DNA from 3 places in the Microbacterium sp. bgisy189 genome. Region 2 is predicted to be linked to each of the others. Evidence: riboswitches for the same ligand, from Rfam matches in the RefSeq annotation. Region 2 holds a riboswitch; each other region holds the start of a gene.

Region 1 (7,778 bases), on a different contig from region 2:
CGGCCTCGGCACCGGCATCGGCGTGCACCGACGCGTGCACACGGACGCCGTTGACGAGGTCGAGGAACACCTCCTCCAGCGCCGGACCGCGACGCTGCAGCGTCGACAGCGCGACCCCGGCGGCCGCCGCGACCGCACCGACCGTGGCGGTGTCGGCGCCGTGCACCGTGAGCCCTGAGCGCATCGCATCGTGCGACAGGTCGGCGTCGGTCAGCGCCGTGATCAGGGCCGCGCGGTCGGGCGCGTCGACGACGGTCGCGAATTCGTCGGCATCCGTCAGTTCGTGCAGCGCACCCTGAAAGACGAGGCGGCCACGACTGATGATCAGCAGGGCGTCGACCGACTGCTGGATTTCGGCGAGGATGTGCGACGAGACGAGCACGGTGCGGCCCTCCGACGCCAGCTGCCGCAGGAACCCCCGCATCCATTTGATGCCTTCGGGGTCGAGCCCGTTCGACGGTTCGTCGAGCACGAGCACGCCGGGGTCGCCCAGCAGCGTGTAGGCGAGGCCGAGGCGTTGGCGCATGCCGAGCGAGAAGCCGCCCACCTTGCGCCCGGCGGCATCGGCGAGCCCGACCTGTCCGAGCACCTCGTCGACCCGCGAGCGTGCGATGCCGGCGGCCTGCGCGTACACCGTGAGGTGGTTCGCCGCGGTGCGTCCGGGGTGAAAGCTCGAGGCTTCGAGGGCTGCCCCGACCGACTGCAGCGGAAACCGCAGGTCGGCGTAGCGCTGTCCGCCGATCGTGGCGCTGCCCGATGTTGCGCGCACGAGCCCGAGCAGAATGCGCAGGCTCGTCGTCTTGCCGGCGCCGTTCGGACCGAGGAAGCCGGTCACCACGCCCGGCTGCACCTCGGCGGTGAGCCCGTCGACGGCCGTGATGGCGCCGAATCGCTTGGTGACGTCGGTGAAGCGAAGGACGTGTCCCTCGGGCATTGCGCGGCCTCTCGTCGTCGGGCGGTCCTCACCATCCTGACGGACGAGACCCGTCCGCGCCGCCAGCAACGCCGCAGGGGATAATGACGGAATGAGCAGTGCGCCCCCGTCGTCCCAGGTCATGGTCCGCACCGAGGGGAGCGTCGGCAGGCTCACGCTTGACAGGCCCAAGGCCATCAACGCGCTCGACCTCGGCATGATCCGAGACCTCGCCGCTGCGCTCGATCGCTGGGAGCATGACGCTGACGTGCAGATCGTGCTGCTCGACGGCGCCGGCGACCGGGGACTGTGCGCCGGGGGAGATGTGCGTGGCCTCTACGACCTCATCGTCGATGGGCGGGCAGACCAGACCGGCGAGTTCTTCCGGGCCGAGTACGCACTCAACGCGCGCATCGCCGAGTATCCGAAGCCGGTGGTCGTCTTCGCCGACGGCATCACGATGGGTGGTGGCATCGGCCTGGCCGGGCACGCCGCCGTCCGTGTCGTGACCGAGCGTTCGAAGCTCGCCATGCCCGAGACCCGCATCGGATTCACCCCCGATGTCGGCGGCACCTGGCTGCTCGCACATGCACCGGGCCGCCTGGGGGAGTACCTCGCGCTGACGGGGGCGACGATGGATGCCGCCGATGCGATCGCCACCGGATTCGCCGACCACATGGTGCCGTCGGATCGGCTCGACGACCTGCGCGACGCGCTCGTGACCCGCGCCGACCCGCAGACGCCGACCGAGCTCGTGCTGCTGTTCGACGAGACGCCCGAACCGTCGCGGCTCATCGCGCAGCGTGCGTGGATCGACGACGCGTTCGCCGCCGACTCCGTCGCCGAGATCATCGCCCGGCTCGACGCACGCAGCGAACCCGAGGCGCACGCCGCCGCCCAGACCCTGCGCGAGCTGTCGCCGACGGGTCTTGCCGTGACCCTCGCCGCCGTCCGCGCTGCCCGCGACCTGCCGAACCTGCGCGCCGCGCTCGAGCAGGAGTACGGCCTCGTCATGTGGTTCGCGACGAGCCGGCCCGACCTCGTCGAAGGGATCCGCGCGCAGCTGGTCGACAAGGATCGCAACCCGGCATGGCAGCCGGCATCCGTCGACGACCTGCCCGACGGACTCGGCGCCGAAGCGCTCGCCGCGACGCCCTCGACCCCGCTCTGGAGCTGACGCGTGTTCGACAGTCCCCTGTCGGCGTCGGCCTACGAGGTGCTCACCGTCGCGCCCGACGCCTCCGACGAGGAGCTGCGCCGCGCCTACCGGCTGCGGCTGCGTCAGACCCATCCCGACACCGGCGGTGACGCGGCGCTGTTCGTGCAGGTGCAACGGGCGTGGGAGCTCGTCGGCACGCCCGAGGCCCGTGCCGCCTACGACCGTGGGCACGGGTTCGGCGCATCGTACGAGCCCGACACCCCGCAGTGGCGCCCACCGCACGCGCCGAACGACACCCGCCCGCGCGCCCGCTCGTTCGGTCAGCCCGGCGGCTGGCGTCGCGAGCGGTACCTCACCCTCATGCGCGAGTGGAGCGGTCGCGGCACGACGCTCGAGAACCCCTACGACCCGGCGCTCGTGCGGCGTGCGCCCCGCGAGATTCGGCGGCTGCTGGCAGACGCGATCGCCGAGGAGGCGACGGCACGCATCGTCGGCGAACTCGGCATGGGCTACACGGTCTGGCACGACGTCGCCGTCGACCCCCGAGACCCCGACGCGAAGCTCGATCACATCGTGCTCGGCCCGAGCGGGCTCTACGGGCTGCTGTCAGAAGACGTCGGTGGGCCGATCCGGCTGCGCCGCGGTGAGATCATCGGCGACGGCGTCGACGGCACACCGGTGGCGACCCTCGTCGCACGCACTCGCGCGATGGCGCGCTTCGCCCGTGTGAAGTTCAGCGGTGTCATCGTCGTGGTGCCCGACGACGACATCGCCACGGCGATCGAAGAACTCGGCAAGGTCAAGGGTGTGCCGGTCGCGGTCGTCGCGCAGTCGGCGCTGTCGACCGTGTTGCGCCGCGGCGTCGCCGGCGCCCGCGACATCGGCGGCAACGAACTCTTCGACATCCGCACCCGTCTGCAGCAGGTCGTGCAGTTCGCCTGACCGGGCCTCCCCGCCGCCGCCACCCTCTTGCCGCCCCTGCCGTCCGGGTTGTGCACAACTGCGGGGATGCGGGGCGACACGCCGCCGCATCCGGTCGTCGGCCCGGCGTGTCGGGTGTCAGGCCCGCAGTTGTTCACGGGCTTGGACTATGGACACGGGCGGAGATGGGGTGACAGTGGGGTGGGGTCGGGTGACCCCGCCCGGGGTCACTAGGGTGGGACCATGGACCCCGCGGTGTGGACTTTCATCGTGCTGGGGCTGGCGATCTTCGCGTTCGTCAGCAACCGCGTGCCGCTCGCGGTGATCGCGGTCGGCGTCGTCCTGGCGCTGTGGGCGACGGGCACGCTCACCCTCGCGCAGGCGCTCGCCGGATTCGGCGATCCGACGGTGCTGTTCATCGCGTCCCTGTTCGTCGTGAGCGAGGCGCTGGATGCCACGGGCGTGACGGCCTGGGCGGGTCACCAGGTGATCAGCCGGGCCGGCACCGACCGGCGGCGGCTCACCGCCATCATCGCCCTGCTCGCCGCCGCACTGTCGGCGTTCATCAGCATCAACGGCGCCGTCGCGGCCCTGCTCCCCGTGGTCGTCGTGGTCGCCGTGCGTGCCGGCCTCGTCCCGTCGAAGCTGCTGATCCCGCTCGCCTTCGCCGCGAGCGCGGGGTCGCTGCTCACCCTCACCGGCACGCCCGTGAACATCGTCGTCTCGGATGCCGCCGCCGCGGCCGGCGGTCGCGCCTTCGGGTTCTTCGAGTTCGCCCTCGCCGGCATCCCGCTGGTCGCCCTCACGGTGCTGGTCGTCGTGCTGGGTGGCGACCGGCTGCTGCCGGACCGGGTGCCCGACCGGGTCGCCGACGTCGCGCCCGACCCCCGCGCGCACGCCCGCGCCCTGCGGGAGAGCTACGCGGTGAGCCTCGACACCGGGGTGCTGTTCGGCGCACGCGACGGCGCGGCCGAGGTGCTGGTCGCACCGCGCTCGGCCCTCATCGGCACCACCGTCTGCGCGGGCATGACCACCAGCGACGAGAGCATCGTCATCCTCGCGGTGCGCCGCGGCGCCGAGGCGCCCGACCCGGCGCATCCCGCCCGCGACATCGCCGGTGCCCTCACCCTGCAGGCCGGCGACGCCCTCCTCGTGCAGGGCCCCTGGGAGTCGCTCACCCGCTACACCGCCTCGCCCGACGTGATCGCCGTCACCTCGCCGCAGGCGCTGCAGCGGGCGGTCCCGCTCGGCCGCGGTGCCCGCCGAGCCCTCGTGATCCTCGGCGTCATGGTCGTGCTGCTGGCGACCGGGCTCGTGCCCCCGGCGGTGGCGGGACTGCTCGCCGCCGGTGCGCTGATCGTCACCCGCGTGCTGACGGTGCCGCAGACCTACCGCGCGATCTCGTGGACCACCGTCATCCTCATCGCCGGCATGATGGCACTGTCGGCCGCCTTCACCTCCACGGGAGCCGCGGACCTCGTCGCCGACGGCGTGCTCGCCCTCATCGGCCGCGCGTCGCCGCACCTCGCGCTGCTGGTGCTGTGCGTGCTGACGATGGTGCTCGGGCAGTTCATCTCCAATGTCGCCACCGTGCTGGTGGTCGCCCCCATCGCGGTGGCGATCGCCGCCACGCTGGACGTCAGCATCCAGCCGTTCATGATGGCCCTCACCGTCGCCGGGGCGGCGGCCTTCCTCACCCCGGTCGCCACGCCCGCCAACGTGATGGTCATGCAGCCCGGCGGCTACCGCTTCGGCGACTACTGGCGCCTCGGGGCCCCGCTCACGGTCGGGTTCCTCGCCGTCGCGGTGCTGTACGTGCCGGTGATTTGGCCTTTCTAGCCCCTGGCGCCGCGCGCTCGGGAGGAACTCTGCACTCGGGAGGCTGATCGCCGCCGCCGCGGCCCTCCCGAACGCCGTTCCCCTCCCGAACGCGCGCCGAACCGTGCGCTCGAAGGATGCCGGGAGCCGGCGCTCAACTGCACCCCGGCACTCACCCCAGCCCGAACAGCTCGAGCGGGTGGGTGAGTCGCCACCACCCGTCGGGGTCGGTGATCGTCGCCGTGAGCGCAAGCGGTGCCGTCTGCGCGTTCACCGGACCCTCGAATGACACGGTCCCGGCCGGGTCGCCGTCCTCGCGATCGGCCGCCGCCTCGCCCAGGTCGAGCGCAGGGGTGGATGCCGCAGACGCGCCGTTCCACGCGAGCACCGACACGTCTTCGGTGGTGACGATGTCTGCTGAGTCGCCCCAGAGGGTCGTCACAGAACCGGCGACCGTTCCCGCAGGAAGGGTGACCGGGGTCTCGGCTTCGGCGACGACCTCATCGAGCAGCCGCTCCGCTTCGTCGAAGCGGGCGTCGTTGCCGATCTGGCCGAGCACGACGGCGTAGACGGTGACGACCGCGTCGGTGGCGTCGATGTCGCGGGCCGCGAGCAGGTTGTAGTCGCCGTACAGGGTGCCGGTCTTGAGCCCCACCGCGCCGTCGTCGAGCAGTTCGTTCGTGTTCTCGACCTCGCCGGCGCCGGGCAGCTCCACCGATTCGGTGGCGACGATCTCGGCGAGTACCGGATTGTCGAGGGCGGCTTCGCCGAGGTCGATGAGCGCGGCAGGTGTCGCAACGTTCTCCTGGCTGATGCCACTCGGGTCGACCACGACGATGTCGTTCAGGCCGTTGGCGTCGAGCCACTCGGTCGCGGCGGCGGAGAACTCGGCATCCGTCGGCCAGGTGTCGGCGGTCAGCAGCTCGGCGTAGTTGCCCGCGGAGCCCATGAGCATGCCCTGCAGCAGCTGGTAGGTCGTGAGGGTGCCGTCGACGGGCACGTCGAGCGCCGACTCGCCGCGCGCAAGGTACTCCCAGTAGCGGTAGCGATCGGCCCACGTGATCTCGCGCTCGGGACCCTGCTCGCCAACCTCGAGCGGCGTCTCGTCGAGCACCATGAGTGCGGTCACGAGCTTCGTGATGCTCGCCATCGGCACGGCCTCGTCATCGGATGCCGCGACCGTCTCCAGCCCGTCGACCCCGACCGCGGCGCTGCCGTTCTCCGGCCAGCTGACGGCGGTCTCGGGTGCCGCCACGGTCGCGATCTCGGCCGCCGTCACGGTGGGCTGCACGTTGTGCAGCGGCCACAGCAGTGCTGCGCCGGTGTACGCGCAGGCCAGCACAAGCACCGTCGCGATCGGCACGAGGAAGAACGTGGGTGGGATCCGTCGTCGCGGCCGACGGGCCAGCAGGTCGGGCGCGCGTCCGCGAGCGGGCACGGTGGGCTGGGCGCCCGACATGATGCGTTCCTCGTCCACCCACGCGAGCGCCGTCGTGCCGGTCGAGGGGTTGCGAGGTGCGCCGTCGGGGTCGCGCGCATCATCCACGCGACAAAACTACCGTGACCGTCGGCGCTATACTCGACGCGACAACCACGGGAGTCCGGTGAGCCGGGCTGAGAGGAAGCGAACCACGCTTCGACCGTCGAACCTGATCCGGGTCATGCCGGCGCAGGGAGGAGTAGATATGCACGCGTCCGCGTCGTCCACCACCGTCCGTTCTGCCACCGCGAATCGCTTCGCGTGGCGCCCCGTCGACATCATCGTCGCGAGCGTCCTGGGTGTCGCGATCGGTCTGGTCTTCTCGGGCTGGAACACCGTCGGGTACGCCTGGTGGGGTGCGATGGATGCACTCACCCCGGGCCTCGGCGGCGTCGCGCTCGGCATCTGGCTGCTCGGCGGCGTCGTGGGCGGGCTCGTGATCCGCAAGCCCGGCGCGGCGCTGTTCGTCGAGCTCGTCGCGGCGACCGTCTCAGCGCTGCTCGGCAACCAGTGGGGCGTCGGCACGATCATGTCGGGCCTGGCGCAGGGGCTCGGCGCCGAACTGGTCTTCCTCGCCTTCTTCTACCGTCGCTTCACGCTGCCGGTCTCGATCCTCGCCGGTGTCGGCGCGGCACTCGGCGCAGTGGTGCTCGAGCTGTTCTACGGAACGACGCCGAACATCCTCAAGACCCTCGAATACAACCTCATCTACCTCGGCGTCGCGGTCGCCTCGGGCATCGTGCTCGCCGGCATCGTCGGCTGGCTGCTGGTTCGGGCGCTGGCGGCGACCGGCGCGCTGAGTCGCTTCGCCGCCGGACGCGAAGCCCGCACCGAGGTCTGAGCGTGCACCGTCCGACACGTGTCACGGCGTCGGGCTGGGGGTGGCGCTACGCCGGCCGGCGCGCCGCGGCCGTGACCGATGTGACCTTCACGATCGAGCCGGGTGAGCGTGTGCTGCTGCTCGGCGCCTCGGGTGCGGGCAAGTCGACGCTGCTCGCCGGTCTCGCAGGCCTGCTCGGCGGCGCCGACGAGGGGGAGACCACCGGCGAGATCCGCCTGGACGGCCAGGCGCCCGATGCCTGCCGCGGGCAGGTGGGCCTCGTGCTGCAAGACCCAGACGCCGGCGTCGTGCTGTCCACGGTCGGCGACGACGTCGCGTTCGGCTGCGAGAACTTGGGCGTCCCGCCGAGCGAGATCCCGAGCCGCGTCGCTGCCGCCCTCGACGCCGTCGGTCTTGACGTACCCCGCGATCGCCCGACGAAGCACCTCTCCGGCGGGCAGAAGCAGCGGCTCGCGATCGCCGGCATCCTCGCGATGCAGCCGGGACTTCTGCTGCTCGACGAGCCGACGGCGAACCTCGATCCGGCCGGTGTCGGCGAAGTCCGGCGCGCGGTCGAACGGGCAGTCGCCGGTCGAGGTGCGACCCTGATCGTGATCGAGCACCGCACCGACGTGTGGGTCGACCTCATGGACCGGGTCATCGTGCT
Region 2 (7,778 bases):
GATGCCGCGGTCTGCCAGACGCTGCGCCCCGCTGTGGGCGGCGAGCGGGTTGTTGGCCGGGCCGCACACCGCGCGCGCATCGAGCGCGTCGATCGTCTCGTCGTCGAGCACCCCGCCGATGCCGGCGGGCACGAACACCTCTGCGGGCACCGTGTGCTCGGTGCCGGGTGCGACCCACGTCGCGCCGAGCTCGGCGGCCAGGTGCAGTTTGTCGGGATTGACGTCGGTGACCGTGAGCGCGGCACCCTCCGTCGACAGGCGCACGGCGAGGCGGCTGCCGACCTGGCCGAGGCCCGAGATCGTGATGCGACGACCGGCGACGTCGGGGGAGCCGGTCACCCGCTCGAGCGTCGCGCGCAGCGACTCGTAGACGCCGAGGCTCGTCGGGCCGGCAGGCTCGCCCGAACCGCCGACGGTGTCGGGCAGGCCCACGACGTGCTCGGTGCGCTCCGAGACGACGAGCATGTCGCCCGTGGTCGAACCCACGTCTTCCGCCGTGCGGTACAGGCCGCCCATCAGCTCGACCGCGTCACCGAGGTCGAGGAAGGCGGCGCGACGGCGTTCGGCATCGAGCACCGTGCCGGGCGGCAGAGCGATGACGGACTTTCCGCCACCGGCATCCAGTCCCGCGGCCGCGTTCTTCAGCGTCATCGCGGCCGACAGTCGCAGGGCGTCGCCGAGCGCATCGCTCCAGTGCGGGTAGGTCCACAGCCGGGCGCCACCGAGGGCGGAGCCGAGGACGGACGAGTGCAGGGCGACGGTGATGAACAGGCCACTGCGCCGTCCGGTGATCACCTCCACGCGCTCGTGGGTGACATCGGGCAAGGGCAGAGCGTGGGTCATCGCGTTCTCTTTCGGCCGGCCTTGTGGGCGTGCACTCGCGGCCCGCGGCGTTGCGGGTCCATGACCATTGTGCGCCTGATCGCGTCGATTTGCGAGCAGATTCGCTGCGCGATGGCTCGCGAGATTGCGCGAACTGTCGCGAAACGGCCCTCCGGGCGACAGTTTCGGCAATCTCGGCGGCGGGGTGGATGCGGTCAGGCGAGGCCGACGTGCCCGCACGCCGCGCACCTGCGCAGATGCACCCACCAGCCGTCCACCGCGTCGCATTCGGCGCAGCCATCGCCCGAAGGCGGTGCCGTCGTGTCGAATCGTGTGTCCGTCATGTGGTCAGGCTGCCCATCCGGCGGCCACTATGCTCGGGTCCCGACACGGGGTGCCGATGCGTTCGCGCGGCGGCTGAGATCACACCCGTCGAACCTGATCTCGATCATGCGAGCGAAGGGATGTCGCCGATGAGCGTGCACCTGACCACACCGTCCACCCATACAGCCACCCCCGCCGGGCCCCCGGAAGGCCGGTCGCGACGCGCAGTCGCCGCGGCATCCATCGGGACCGTGCTGGAGTGGTACGACTTCTTCCTCTACGGCACCGCGGCAGCCCTCGTCTTTCCGACGCTGTTCTTCACGCGTGAAGAGCCGCTGACGGCGATCCTGCTGTCGTTCGCCGTCTACGCCACCGGCTTCATCGCGCGACCGATCGGCGGACTCGTCTCGGCGCACTTCGGCGACCGCATCGGCCGGCGGCGCACACTGCTCGCGACCCTCTTCGTCATGGGCACAGCGACCGCGCTCATCGGCGTGCTTCCGACCTACGAGCAGATCGGCGTCGCGGCCCCCGTGCTGCTGGTCGTGTTGCGATTCGCACAGGGCGCTGCCGCCGGCGGGGAGTGGAGCGGTGCCGCGCTGCTCGCCCTCGAGAGTGTCGGCACGCGCCGCGCCGTGGCCGGCGCGCTCGTGACGAGCGGACTCTACGTCGGGCTCATCCTGGGCAGTCTCGCGTTCACGATCGTCGCAGCCGCCGTCGGTGACGAGGGCCTGCTCGCGTGGGGATGGCGGCTGCCGTTCCTCGCCGGCGGCGCCCTGGTGCTGCTCGGACTGTACCTGCGCACACGCGTCGCCGAGACCCCCGAGTTCGACCGGGTCGTCGAAGGCGGCGACCGCGAGCGCGCGCCGCTGCGGGCCGCGCTCGTGGCGCCGCGCAACGTGTTCGCCGTGTTCCTCGTCCGGTTCGGCCAGAACGTGAGCTTCTACGTCGTCTCGGTGTTCTGCCTCGGCTACGCGACCACGGTGCTCGGCATGCCGAAGACCGTCACCCTCACGGCGCTTATGGTCGCCGCCGCCGTCGCCGCCGCGCTCTGCCCGGTGTGGGCGCTGCTGATCCGGCGCGCCGCGTGGGTCACCGGGGGAGCGCTCGCAGCGCTCGCAGTGCTCGCGGCACCGCTGTTCGTCGTGCTCGACACCCGTGACGCGACGCTCGTCGTCGCGGTGCTCACGCTCATGATCGGCATCGTCAACGCCGCTGCCGACGGCGTGCAGCCGGCCTGGCTCGCGTCGCTGTTCGACCCCGCGGTGCGTTACTCCGGCATGACGATCGGTCGCGAAGCGGCGGGAATCGTCGGCGGCGGACTCGCGCCGCTCGCGGCCACCGCGATGGTCGCGGCGACCGGCCACTGGTGGCCCGTCGCGACGCTCATGGCACTGGCGGCGCTCGTGGGCGCGGTCGGCGCGGTCATCGCGCGCCCCGTCACCCGCTGACGTCGGCTCAGACCAGCGCGAGCGCGCGGTGCACCGAGGCGACGGCACTCGAGACTTCGCCGGCGGCGGCGGCGGCACGCTTCATCGACCCGCGGCGCACGTCACCGGCGGCGAACACCCGTGGCGTCGACGTCTCGAACGGCAGCGGCTCGCGGCCCACGTGCTGCCAACGTGCGAGGGTCTGCACCTGCACATCGGTGCCGGTGCGGATGAACCCCTCGGCGTCGCGATCGAGCTGCGCGATCCAGTCGGTCGCGGGCTGTGCACCGATGAAGCAGAACAGGCCGCGGGCGTCGACCTCGCCGACTGTGTCGATGCCGACGGATGCCAGTGACCGTTCGCCGCCGAGCGACACGACGTTCAAGGCCATGCGCACCCGGATGCGGGGGTCTTCGGTGAGCCTTCCGACCAGGTATGACGACATCCGCGCGCCGAGATCGTCGCCGCGCACCACGAGGTCGACGGGGCAGTCGTTCGCAGCGAGATACAGCGCCGCCTGCCCGGCGGAGTTGGCACCGCCGACCACGACGACCGGTCGCCGGCGACCTGCCGCAGTTCGAGCGGGGTGGCGGCGTAGTAGATGCCGGCGCGCTCGAACTCGTCCCAGCGATCCAGCTGCAGACGGCGGTACGCGGCGCCCGAGGTGACGATCGCCGACCGTGCGCAGATGATGCGGCCGTCGGCGAGGGTGATGTCGAGGTTGTCGCCGGACTGCTCGAGCGAGACGGCGGCGCACGGTGCGTACACGCGCACGCCGAACTTCAGCGCCTGCAGCGTCGCCTGGCCGATCAGGTCGCCGCCGCCCATCAATTTCAAGGTCATCGCCGCCGTGCTGTTGCGCAGCCCCTCGCGGCGCGCCCACAGGGCGTGCAGCAGCAGGTCGCACAGCTCGTCGTCCTCGTCCATGAGCGCGCGCAGGTCGGCGCGGCTGACGAGGTGCACGAGTCCCGCTTCGGCGACCCGCAGCGACAGGAAGGGACGCTGCCCGTTGAGCGCGCCGAGTTCGCCGATGAAGGTGCGGCGGCCGCCGGTGCCGATGATCTCTTCGTCGATCCACTTCAGCTTCTCGCGCACGACCTCGACGAGCGCTGATTCGACGACGACGAGCGCCGGACCCTCCTGCCCTGCACGCACCAAGAACTCGCCGACTTCGGCGTCGTGCGGCGTCGCGTGCGATCGCAGCTTGTCCCACTGCTCGTCGGTCAACGTGGGATTCATGACGGTGCCGGATTCGTGCATGTTCGACACACTCGTCACCCGACCCGTGCCCGGGATCGGGGCCCGATCTGCCGTGCGCGAACACGGCTTAGGCTGAAGCGGTGACCGCGCCCGAAGACCTCTCGCCCCGCAGCCGACTCGTCCATGATGCGCTTCGCGCCAAGGGCATCGCCGGTGAGATCGTCATGCTGCCCGATGCCGCATCCACCGCCGTGCTGGCCGCGCAGGCCCTCGGCGTCGAGGTCGGCGCGATCGCCAACAGCCTCGTCTTCCAGTGCGACGACGCACCGCTGCTGGTGATGACCAGCGGTGCGCACCGCGTCGACACGGCCGCGCTCGCCGAACGTCTCGGCACCGGTCCGATCCGCCGGGCGACGCCCGAGCAGGTGCGCGATGCGACCGGGCAGGCGATCGGCGGCGTCGCACCCACGGGCCACCCCGCCCCGCTGCGCACGGTCGTCGATGCCGACCTGCGCGCGTTCGACGAGATCTGGGCTGCCGGCGGCACACCGCACACCGTCGTTCCGCTCACGTTCGACGAGCTGGTCGCGCTCACCGGTGCCACCGTCGCCGACGTCGCCTGAGCGCCCCCTCACGCACCCCCGGCGATGCGCGCGCAGGTCACGGCGGCAGCGGCCGACCATGCCTGCGGACGGCACGCGGCCGGATAGGGCGCGGGTGCCGGACGACCGGCTTCACCGGACGCGTCCCCGGCGTAGAGCTCCGGCATCCGATATTCGAACGACTCGGCCGCCTCACGAGACTGTGGCGTGGAGGCGGGGCGGCACTATCGCGCGTACAGGCGACGGGAGAGGGTCGATGCCGCGTCCGTCACCGCGGCGACGAGCACCTGTTCATCGCGATCGGCGTCAGCGGGCCACGTGACGGCGACGGCGGCGGCGGGCCAGCCGGCGTGATCGCGCACGGCAACGCCGACCGATCGCAGGCGCGTTGTGACCTCGCCGTCTTCGGCGGCGTGCCCCGCGGCGCGGACCCGCTGCAGAACGGGTCGTAGCTCCGACAGCCGCCGGGGCCCGCGGCCGGTGCGGTCGGCGAAGGCCCCGGCATCCGGGAACAGCGCCCGCACCTGCGCGGCGGGCAGCAGCGCGAGCATCGCCCGCCCCGTCGCGGTGAGATGCGCGGGCAGCCGCACGCCCACGTCGGTCACGAGGGCGGGCCGGCGCGGCGCCCGCTCCTCGACGATGTACAGCACGTCGCGCCCGGTCATGACGGCCAGGTGCGCGCTCTCACCGACCCGGTCGGCCAGCGCCGCGACGAGCGGTCGACCGATGCGCGCGAGCGGTTCTTGCCGGGCGAACCCGCCGGCGAGTTCGAACGCGGCGGTGCCGAGTCCCCAGCGGCGCTCGGCCTCGAGGTGCACGACGAACCCGTGGGCAGCCATCGCGGCCAGCAGGTGATAAACGGTCGATCGAGGGATGCCGAGGGCATCGGCGATCGTGCGCGCGGCGACAGGGCCGCGCTGGCGCGCGAGGTAGCCGAGCATTCGCAGCGTCTGGTCGGCGGCCGGCACCTGCGGCTTGTCTGGGATCACAGACACATGATGCCATCCACCCTGTGGCGACGCGCACCGCGGGGGAGTGGAATCGGAGCATGCCTCCGATCGAGACCGTCACCGTCGGCGCCCGCCCGCTCACCCCGGCCGAGCTCGTCACCGTCGCCCGCCACGACGCCACCGTCGTCATCGACCCCGCCGCGCTCGCCCGTGTCGCCGAGACCCGCGCCCTCGTCGAGCGCCTCGCCGACGACCCCGAACCGCACTACGGCATCTCGACCGGATTCGGCGCGCTCGCCACGACCTTCATCGCACCGGAGCGTCGCCGGCAGCTGCAGGCGAGCCTCATCCGGTCCCACGCCGCAGGCACCGGTGCTGAGGTCGAGCGCGAGGTCGTGCGATCGATCCAGCTGCTGCGCCTGCAGACCCTCGCGACCGGCCGCACCGGCGTCCGCCCCGTCGTCGTCGAGACATACGCCGCCCTCCTGAACGCCGGCATCGCGCCCATCGTGCGCGAGTACGGATCGCTGGGCTGCTCCGGTGATCTCGCACCGCTCTCGCACATCGCGCTCGCGGCGATGGGCGAAGGCGAGGTGCGCGACGCCGAGGGGCACCTGCGTCCCGCCGCCGATGTGCTCGACGAAGCCGGGATCGTCCCGCTCGTGCTGGAGGAGAAGGAGGGCCTCGCCCTCATCAACGGCACCGACGGCATGCTCGGGATGCTGCTGCTCGCCCTCCACGACCTCGACGTGCTGCTGACGACCGCCGACGTCGCAGCGGCCCTCTCGATCGAGAGCCAGCTCGGCACCGACGCCGTCTTCGCCGCCGACCTCATGGCGCTGCGCCCGCAGCTCGGCCAGGCCGACTCCGCCGCGAACCTCCGCGCCTTCCTCGCCGATTCGCCGGTCGTCGCGAGCCACCGCGACCCCGCCGTGTGCACCCGTGTTCAGGACGCCTACTCACTGCGCTGCTCGCCGCAGGTGCACGGCGCCGCCCGCGACACCATCGACCACGCCCGCACGATCGCGGTGCGAGAGCTGTCGGCCGCCGTCGACAACCCGGTCATCACCCCCGACGGCCGGGTCGAATCCAACGGCAACTTCCACGGCGCGCCGGTCGCGTACGTGCTCGACTTCCTCGCGATCGCCGTCGCCGACGTCGCCTCGATCTCGGAGCGCCGCACCGACCGGGCGCTGGACCGCACCCGCAGCCACGGCCTGCCGCCGTTCCTCGCGGACGAGGTCGGCGTCGACTCGGGTCTCATGATCGCGCAGTACGCCGCAGCCGGCATCGTCTCCGAGCTCAAGCGCCTCGCGGTGCCGGCATCCGTCGACTCGATCCCGTCATCGGCGATGCAGGAGGACCACGTGTCGATGGGCTGGTCGGCCGCCCGCAAGCTGCGCCGCGGCGTCGACGGGCTCGCCCGTGTGCTCGCGATCGAGGTCATCACCGGATGCCGCGCCCTCGACCTGCGCGCCCCCCTGCAGCCCGGCCCCGCCACCGGCGCCGTCCGCGACCTGCTGCGCACCGTCGTCGCGGGCCCCGGCCCCGACCGATTCGTCTCGCCCGACCTGGAGACGGCAACCGACCTGGTGCTGTCGGGCGCTATCGCCGCGGCCGCGGTGGCTGCGGCATCCACTTCTTCGGAGATTCACGCAACTTCGGAGGCCACGCCGTGAATCCGTCCGACGCTGTACAGATCACCGAAGAACGAACGGCGACGCCAAGGGAGGCAGCCATGACCACGACCCGCACCGTCCGCGCGCCGCGCGGACCCGAGCGCACGGCGAAGAGCTGGGGTGCCGAGGCCGCCAAGCGGATGCTGATGAACAACCTCGACCCCGAGGTCGCCGAGCACCCCGAAGACCTCGTCGTCTACGGCGGCACCGGCCGCGCCGCCCGCAGCTGGGAGGCGTACGACGCGATCATCCGCACCCTCGACGAGCTCGAGCCCGATGAGACGCTGCTCGTGCAGTCCGGCAAGCCGGTCGGCGTGTTCCGCACGCACGAGTGGGCGCCGCGCGTGCTCATCGCCAACTCGAACCTCGTCGGCGACTGGGCGACGTGGCCCGAGTTCCGGCGCCTCGAATCGCTCGGCCTCACGATGTACGGCCAGATGACCGCCGGGTCGTGGATCTACATCGGCACGCAGGGCATTCTGCAGGGCACCTACGAGACCTTCGCCGCCGTCGCCCGCTCGCTCGGCCGCGACTCGCTCGCCGGCACACTGACCCTCACCGCCGGCTGCGGCGGGATGGGCGGCGCGCAGCCACTCGCGGTCAAGCTCAACGACGGCGCCGTGCTCATCGTCGACGTCGACGAATCGCGCCTGGCCCGCCGCGTCGCGCACGGGTATCTCGACGAGTACACGACCGACCTGGATGCCGCGGTCACCCGCGTCAGCGCTGCCCGCGACGCCGGCGAGGCGCTCTCGGTGGGGGTCGTCGGCA
Region 3 (7,778 bases), 180 kb from region 2:
TCGTCGTCGGTGTCGATCGTGGCGCCGGTGCCGATACGCTCATCGCCAGTGGCGCGCATGTCGTGATCGACGACCTGTCCGCCTACGTGGCGTGACCCGCCCCCGTCACCACTCGAGAGGCCTGTGATGATCGATCGCGATCGCTTCCCCGTCGACCCGTGGCGTCTGGTCGAGACCGAGTTCTCGCTCGACGACGTCGGTGTGACCGAAACCATCTTCGCCGTCGGCAACGGCTACCTCGGTCTGCGCGGCAATCACCCCGAAGGTCGCCATGCCCTCGAGCACGGCACCTTCATCAACGGGTTCCACGAGGTGTTCCCGATCCGCCACGCCGAGCAGGCGTTCGGGTTCGCCGAGACCGGCCAGACGATCGTCAATGCGCCGGATGCCAAGGTCATGCGCGTCTACGTCGACGACGAACCGCTCGCCTTCGACGTCGCCGATGTGCGCGAGTACGAGCGCGTGCTCGACTTCCGCACCGGCGTGCTCACCCGGCACGTGCGGTGGATGACCCCCAGCGGCAAGGACGTCGTCATCGACTTCGACCGCATGGTGTCGTTCGAAGAGAAGCACCTCGCCGTCATGCGCGTGACCGTCACGGTGCTCAACGCCGACGCGCCGGTGACCGTCAACTGTCAGCTCATCAACCGTCAGGACGGCGAAGACGTCTACGGCGGCACGCCCAAGCCGCATGCGGCGGCGGGTTTCGACCCCCGCAAGACCGAGAAGTTCCACGAGCGGGTGCTGCAACCGCAGGAGTACTGGCAAGACGGCCTGCGCTCCGCGCTCGCGTACCGCGTCGCCGAGTCGGGCATGACCCTCGCGCTCGTCGCCGACCACGTCATCGAGACCGAGAACGAGTACTCGGCCCGCACCCTCGTCGAACCCGACATCGCCAAGAACGTGTTCCGCGTGCAGGCGAAGGCGGGCGTGCCGGTCACCGTCACGAAGCTCGTGAGCTATCACACGTCGCGCGGCGTGCCCGCACGCGAACTGGTCGACCGGGGGCGCCGCACGCTCGACCGCGTGCTCGGCGAGGGCGTGCACACGCCGTTCGAGCGGCAGGCCGCCTGGTGTGAAGCGTTCTGGCAGCGTTCCGACGTGCAGATCGGTGGTCGCGACGATCTGCAGCAGGCGACCCGCTGGTGCCTGTTCCAGCTTGCGCAGGCTGCCGCGCGCGCCGACAGCCTGGGTGTGTCCGCCAAGGGTGTGTCCGGCTCGGGCTACAGCGGGCACTACTTCTGGGACACCGAGATCTATGTCCTCCCGTTCCTCGCGTACACGACGCCGCAGTGGGCGCGCAACGCGCTGCGCATGCGGTACCTCATGCTGCCTGCCGCCCGCCGCCGCGCGGCGATGCTGAACGAGGCCGGTGCGCTGTTCCCGTGGCGCACGATCAACGGCGAGGAGGCGTCGGCCTATTACGCCGCCGGCACCGCGCAGTACCACATCAACGCCGACGTCAGCTTCGCGCTCGCGAAGTACGTGCGGGCGACGGACGACACCGAGTTCCTGTACCGGGAGGGCGTCGACATCGCCGTCGAGACCGCCCGCCTGTGGGCCACGCTCGGCTTCTGGCGCTTCACCGAGAACGGCGACCCCGAGACGTTCCACATCCACGGCGTCACCGGCCCCGACGAGTACACGACGGTCGTCAACGACAACCTCTTCACGAATGTGATGGCTCGCTTCAACCTGCGGTTCGCAGCGCGCACGGTGCGCGAGATGGCGGCGGACGCGCCCGACGAGTACGTCGCCATGCTCGACCGGCTCTCGCTCGACCCCGCTGAAGCGGATGCGTGGGATGCTGCGGCAGAGGCGATGCACATCCCGTACAGCGAGGCCCTCGGCATCCACCCCCAGGATGCGGTGTTCCTCGAGCGCGAAGTGTGGGATCTCGAGAACACGCCGCGTTCGCAGCGCCCGCTGCTGCTGAACTTCCACCCGCTGGTGATCTATCGCTACCAGGTGCTCAAGCAGGCGGACGTCGTGCTGGCGCTGTTCCTGCAGGGCAACCACTTCACGCCCATCGAGAAGCTCAACGACTTCGAGTACTACGACCCGCTGACCACGGGGGATTCGACGCTGTCGGCGGTCGTGCAGGCGATCCTCGCGGCGGAGGTGGGCTATCAGGAGCTCGCGGAGCACTACTTCGAGCAGTCGATCTTCGTCGACCTCGGCGACCTGCACCACAACGCGTCCGACGGTGTGCACGTCGCGAGTGCGGGCGGGGTGTGGACGGCGCTCGTGAGTGGTTTCGGCGGCATGCGCGACCACTACGGCGAGCTGTCGTTCGACCCGCGTCTGCCTGCCGGATGGGACTCGCTCGCCTACACGCTGCACTGGCGCGGCACCCAGCTGAAGGTATCGCTCACAGCCGACGAGCTGTCGATCGCGGCGGGTGAGGGCGAAGACGTCGAGCTCAGCGTGCGCGGCACCGCCTACACCGCGGTCGCCGGTCAGACCCTGACCGTCCCGCTCGACGGCCAGGGCCCGGTGATCGCGGGGCGTCCGACGCTCGGCATGCTCGCCGAGTCGCGTCGTGATGACGGCTCCCGCCTGTCGGCGTCGGTGCCAACGAGCACCGCGACGACGGCGATCCCGACGATCGACGACGGACTCAGCCCGGTCGAGACGGTCGCCGACGTCCGTGCGCCCGACGACCACGACTCCGGCAGGTGAGACCGCGGAGCATCACCCCGTCAGCACGTCGACGCGGTCCTGCAACGGGGCCGTGAAGAACGCCAGTTCGAGTCGCATCGATCTGGCGAAGGCGGCATCCATCCGTGCCCGACCGGCAGCCGACGACGCGCGGGCGGCGGCGTCGGCGAATTCGATCGCGCGCCGCGTGCTCACGTCGAACGCCGGATCGCCGTAGGCGTCGAGCCAGTCCGCGAAGGCGTGCCCGTCGCGGGGGATCTCGCGCCAACGCCGCCCCAGGTCCTGGTACAGCCAGAAGCAGGGCAGGACGGCGGCGAGCAGTTCGGCGTGGTCGCCGCGGGCGGCGACGGCGAGCAGGTGGTCGGTGTAGGCCGTTGTCGCGGGGGCTGCAGCCGGCAGGTCGCCGTCGATGTGGTGTGCGTGCAGCCGGTCGACCTCGGCGAGTGCGCCGCGCGCCGACTCCGCCCAGAACGCCTGTGAATCGCGGGTCGGTGCGGTCGCGGACAGCTGCGCGAGCACCCGCGAGTACTCGTGCAGGTAGAGCGCGTCTTGCGCGAGGTACCAGTCGAACGCGTCGCGGTCGAGTGTGCCCTCGCGCAAGCCGCGCACGAACCGGCAGCGGTCGGTTGCGGCGCGCACCGGTTCTGCCGCCCGCCACGCGCGGTCTGCCCACCCCGCGGCGGGCACCGCTTCGTGGAAGTGGTCGACGGGGCCGTTGCCGCCGCCGACCTCGAGCGCGTCGGCCGCGAGCAGCGCGCCGGTGAGCCAGGCCTTCGCCCGCGTCAACGCCTCGGGCCAGGCGAGCTCCTGGGCGCGCAGCACCGCCATCGCCGACGACAGCGAGCAGCCCGTGCCGTGCGTGTTGCTGGTCGCGACGCGGGTGCCGGCGACGGTGTGCACGGAGTTTGCGTCGACGACGGCATCCGGGCTCTCACCGCCAGCGAGGTGCCCGCCTTTGAGCAGTACCGTCGCGCCGGTGTCGACGGCCAGCCTGCGTGCCTGCTCCACCGCCTCGTCCCAGGTCGTCGCCCAGGTGCGATCGGTCAGCACGCCGAGCTCGGGCAGGTTCGGCGTGACGAGGTCGGCGCGTCGGCACAGCTCGCGCAGTGCCGTGACGGCTTCTTCGTCGAGCAGCCGGTCACCGCTGGTGGCGACCATGACCGGGTCCAGCACGACGATCGGCGGGTCGACGCGGTCGAGCCACTCGCGCACGGTGTCGATCAGCGGTGCCGAGTGCAGCATGCCGAGCTTGACGGCGTCGATGCGCACGTCGTCGGAGACCGCGTCGAGCTGTGCGCGCAAGAACGAGACCGGTGGCACGTGCACCTCTCGCACGCCCCGGGTGTTCTGTGCGACGAGTGCGGTCGCGACGGCCATGCCGTAGCCGCCGAGTGCGCCGATCGTCTTCAGGTCGGCCTGCAGCCCTGCACCGCCCGTCGGGTCGGTGCCGGCGATGCTGAGCACGCGTGCCCGGCTCATGCCGCCACCTCCGATCGGGCGTCGTCCCATGCCGCACGCAGCGCGGCGGCAGCCCCACGCGGATCGCTCGCGCCACTGACCGCGGTGACGACGGCGACGCCGGCGGCGCCGACCGCGCGCAGCGGTGCGACATCGTCGACCCCGATGCCGCCGATCGCGACGCAGGGCAGCGTCGTCGCGGATGCCAGTCGCGCGAACCCGTCGTGGCCGAGTGGTGTCGGATGATCGGCCTTGGTCAACGTGGGGCGGATGACGCCGACGCCGAGATAGTCGATCGTGCCGGCCGGCATCGCGTCGGCGGCTGTGAGGTGCTCCGGCCGGTTCGCCGTCCAGCCGACGATCGATTCGGCACCGAGCAGTCGACGCGCCGTCAGCGGCGGCACGTCACTCTGTCCCAGGTGCACGCCGTCGACTCGCGCACCGGCGTCGCGGGCTGCGAGCGCGACATCGACGCGATCGTCGATCAGCAACAGCGCCCTGCCTGCGATCGCGAGATCGAGCCGGCGTGCCTGCTCGATCTGTTCGCGGGCCGAAGCGGTCTTCGCGCGCAATTGCACGATGCGCACCCCGCCGTCGACGGCCGCCTCGACGACCTCCACGAGCCGGTCGACCTCGAGGCGGTGATCGGTGACCAGGTGCAGGCTCGGGTCGAACGCGCTCACGAGGCCGCCCCGATCAGGCCGGCGATGCGCACGCGGTCGCCGGCGAGGTCGTCGGGCGTCAGCGCGTCGAGTGCGTCGAGGAACGCGACCGCGAACGAGCCGGGCCGGCGCGAGTGCGACGCTGCACGTTCGGATGCCGCGGCATGCACGGCGCAGGCCGCGACGGCCGCTTCGAACGGCGCAGCAACGGCCAGGAATGCGGCCGTCGTCGCGCCCAGCGTGCAGCCGCCGCCGGTCACGCGGGTCAGCAGCGCATCGCCGCCGTGGATCCACGCGTCGCGCTCGCCGTCGGTCACGAGGTCGACCTCGCCGCTGACCGCGACGGTGCCGCCGGTGCGCCGCGCGAGATCGCGCGCCGCGTTCGCCGCATCCTCGGGGCGGTCGAGCGCGTCGACGCCCCGGCCGCCCGCCGAGCGCCCCGCGAGCGCGAGGATCTCGGATGCGTTCCCCCGGATCACTGCGGGGGAATGCTCGAGCAGTTCGTGCGCGAGCGCCGTGCGCACCGGCAGCGAGCCGACCGCGACGGGGTCGAGCACCCACGGCGTGCCGACGGTGACCGCCTCGCGGGCGCCGTCGCGCTGTTCGGCGCGCGGACTGCCGAGATTGACGAGCAGGCCGTCTGCGACACGGGCGAACATGCCGGCCTCGCCGGGCAGATCGCACATCGCGGGCGATGCGCCGAGGGCGAGCAGCGCGTTCGCGGTGAAGCCGGTGACGACCGCGTTCGTGATGCACTGCACGAGCGGGTGTGCGGCACGCAGCGCATCGAGCGCCGCGCCGGGGGACGGATGGACAGGCGTGCGAACACTCATTCGCGACATCCCTTCGCTAGTACGAACTAGATCAGGTTCGACGGGTGTGGTCTCAGCCCGCCGTGCGGGCACCCCGTGTCACTGTGCTCGACCGTAGCGTCATCGCGGACGTGCGTCCAACCGCGTCGCGCATCGGCACCCCCGATGTCGGGCCCACACCATAGGCTGTTCGGGTGACCACCGCCCTGTACCGCCGCTACCGTCCGGAGACCTTCGGCGAGATGATCGGTCAGTCGCAGGTGACCGAGCCCCTGATGACGGCACTGCGCGGTGATCGGGTCGGTCATGCCTACCTGTTCTCCGGGCCCCGCGGATGCGGCAAGACGACGTCTGCGCGCATCCTGGCGCGCTGCCTCAATTGCGCCCAGGGCCCCACCGACACCCCGTGCGGGCAGTGCGACAGCTGCGTCGAACTCAGCCGCGGCGGCGGCGGATCGCTCGATGTCGTCGAGATCGACGCAGCGAGCCACAACGGCGTCGACGATGCCCGAGACCTGCGCGAGCGCGCGATCTTCGCGCCCGCGCGCGACCGCTTCAAGATCTTCATCCTCGACGAAGCGCACATGGTCACCGCGCAGGGCTTCAACGCCCTGCTCAAGCTCGTCGAAGAACCGCCCGCGCACGTCAAGTTCATCTTCGCGACGACTGAGCCCGAAAAGGTCATCGGCACGATCCGTTCGCGCACCCACCACTACCCGTTCCGGTTGGTGGCGCCGGCCGCCATGCTCGAATACGTCGAGCAGCTCTGCGGTGCCGAGGGTGTGCAGGTCGAGACCGGTGTCCTGCCGCTCGTCGTCCGCGCGGGTGGCGGATCGCCCCGTGACACGCTCTCGCTGCTCGATCAGTTGATCGCCGGGTCCGACGACTCCGCCGAGGGAACGGTCGTCCGCTACGAGCGCGCCGTCGCGTTGCTCGGCTACACGCATGGGGCGCTCCTCGACGAGGTCGTCGATGCGTTCGCGGGCGGCGACGCGGGTGCGGCGTTCGGCGCCGTCGACCGCGTCGTGCAGACCGGTCAGGACCCGCGTCGCTTCGTCGACGACCTGCTCGAGCGTCTGCGCGACCTCATCATCGTCGCGGCGACGGGCGAGGGCGCGACCGCCGTGCTGCGCGGCGTGCCCGCCGACGAACTCGAACGCATGGGCCGGCAGGCCGCCGCCTTCGGCACCGACCGGCTCTCGCGCATCGCCGACCTCGTCGTGACCACGCTCGACGAGATGAACGGCGCCACCTCGCCCCGCCTGCAGCTCGAACTCCTCGTCGCGCGCGTCCTCGCCGGTGGCGCTGCCGTTGCCGTTGCCGCGACCGCGCAGCCGCTGGCACAGGCCCCGGCGCAGGCCCCGGTCGTTGAGCGAGCGCAGCCCCCGGTCGTTGAGCGAGCGCAGCGAGACGAAACGCCCGCACCACCCGCACCGCCGACGCCGACCGGCCCCGTCACGCTCGAGCAGGTGCGTGCGGCCTGGCCCGAAATCCTGAAACAGCTCGAACCGATCAGCCGGTCGTCGTGGATGCTCGCGACCGGTGCGCGGGCGGTCGCGTACTCCGATGACGACGTGCTCACGCTCGCGTTCGGCACGCAGAGCGACGTCGCGGCGTTCAAGAAGCTCGCCGCTGGCAAGGGGCCGAGCGAAGACCTGCGCGGCGCCATCCGATCGGTCCTCGGCGTCCGCGTGAAGTACGTTGCGCGTCACGAGCCGAGCGATGCCGCGTCCACGCGCGAGCCCGGCGGCACCGCAGCACCTTCGGACGACGTGCCGCCCGACCCCGACCCGGCGCCGTACGAGCCGTCTGATTCCGACCCGTACGATCCGGGGCCGTCCGAGCCCGCTCCCGAGCGCCCCGCATCCGGTCCGGCCGGCGGTGCACCGGCGCGGCCCGCGGCTCCCCAGCGCGGCCCGGCACCGACAGCCCAGCCCACCTCCCAACGCGAAAGCGCACCTGCACAGACCGCGCCGGTCACCGAGTGGGCCGTCGCCGCGATTCCCGCCGACGAGCCGGGAGCGTCGGCGCAGTTCGCGGTCGATGACGAACCGGAGGAGGCGGCGACCGTGCCGGTGCGCACGCTCACGGCGCCCCGCGACGGCGATGTCATCACGGGCCCTGCCGCCGTTGCCGATCATCGCCCCGACGATGACGGCGACGAAGAGGAAGACGAGATTCCTCC

The links. Region 2 has a riboswitch for thiamine pyrophosphate ahead of AC3ENX_RS02000 (MFS transporter). Riboswitches for the same ligand answer to the same signal wherever they lie in the genome.
Region 1: it holds a riboswitch for thiamine pyrophosphate, as region 2 does, so the genes downstream of both, AC3ENX_RS06490 (ECF transporter S component) here and AC3ENX_RS02000 (MFS transporter) in region 2, are expected to answer to the same signal.
Region 3: it holds a riboswitch for thiamine pyrophosphate, as region 2 does, so the genes downstream of both, thiM (hydroxyethylthiazole kinase) here and AC3ENX_RS02000 (MFS transporter) in region 2, are expected to answer to the same signal.

What each region holds. Positions count from the first base shown of each region.
Region 1 is NZ_JBYIPT010000003.1:257,271-265,048, reverse strand. Features, by position in the region: gene AC3ENX_RS06515 (ATP-binding cassette domain-containing protein) at 1-934, opposite strand, end outside; gene AC3ENX_RS06510 (enoyl-CoA hydratase/isomerase family protein) at 1,026-2,090, shown strand; gene AC3ENX_RS06505 (DnaJ domain-containing protein) at 2,094-3,014, shown strand; gene AC3ENX_RS06500 (SLC13 family permease) at 3,237-4,832, shown strand; gene AC3ENX_RS06495 (D-alanyl-D-alanine carboxypeptidase family protein) at 4,984-6,357, opposite strand; TPP riboswitch at 6,395-6,506, shown strand; gene AC3ENX_RS06490 (ECF transporter S component) at 6,497-7,132, shown strand; gene AC3ENX_RS06485 (ABC transporter ATP-binding protein) at 7,135-7,778, shown strand, end outside.
Region 2 is NZ_JBYIPT010000001.1:411,602-419,379, forward strand. Features, by position in the region: gene AC3ENX_RS01990 (Glu/Leu/Phe/Val dehydrogenase family protein) at 1-843, opposite strand, end outside; partial or broken gene AC3ENX_RS01995 (ubiquitin carboxyl-terminal hydrolase family protein) at 1,047-1,166, opposite strand; TPP riboswitch at 1,203-1,304, shown strand; gene AC3ENX_RS02000 (MFS transporter) at 1,296-2,597, shown strand; gene AC3ENX_RS02005 (NAD(P)/FAD-dependent oxidoreductase) at 2,605-3,900, opposite strand; gene AC3ENX_RS02010 (YbaK/EbsC family protein) at 3,917-4,399, shown strand; gene AC3ENX_RS02015 (IclR family transcriptional regulator) at 4,603-5,319, opposite strand; gene hutH (histidine ammonia-lyase) at 5,427-7,007, shown strand; gene hutU (urocanate hydratase) at 7,067-7,778, shown strand, end outside.
Region 3 is NZ_JBYIPT010000001.1:233,671-241,448, forward strand. Features, by position in the region: gene AC3ENX_RS01190 (HAD family hydrolase) at 1-95, shown strand, start outside; gene AC3ENX_RS01195 (glycoside hydrolase family 65 protein) at 127-2,682, shown strand; gene thiD (bifunctional hydroxymethylpyrimidine kinase/phosphomethylpyrimidine kinase) at 2,695-4,140, opposite strand; gene thiE (thiamine phosphate synthase) at 4,137-4,802, opposite strand; gene thiM (hydroxyethylthiazole kinase) at 4,799-5,614, opposite strand; TPP riboswitch at 5,606-5,700, opposite strand; gene AC3ENX_RS01215 (DNA polymerase III subunit gamma and tau) at 5,788-7,778, shown strand, end outside.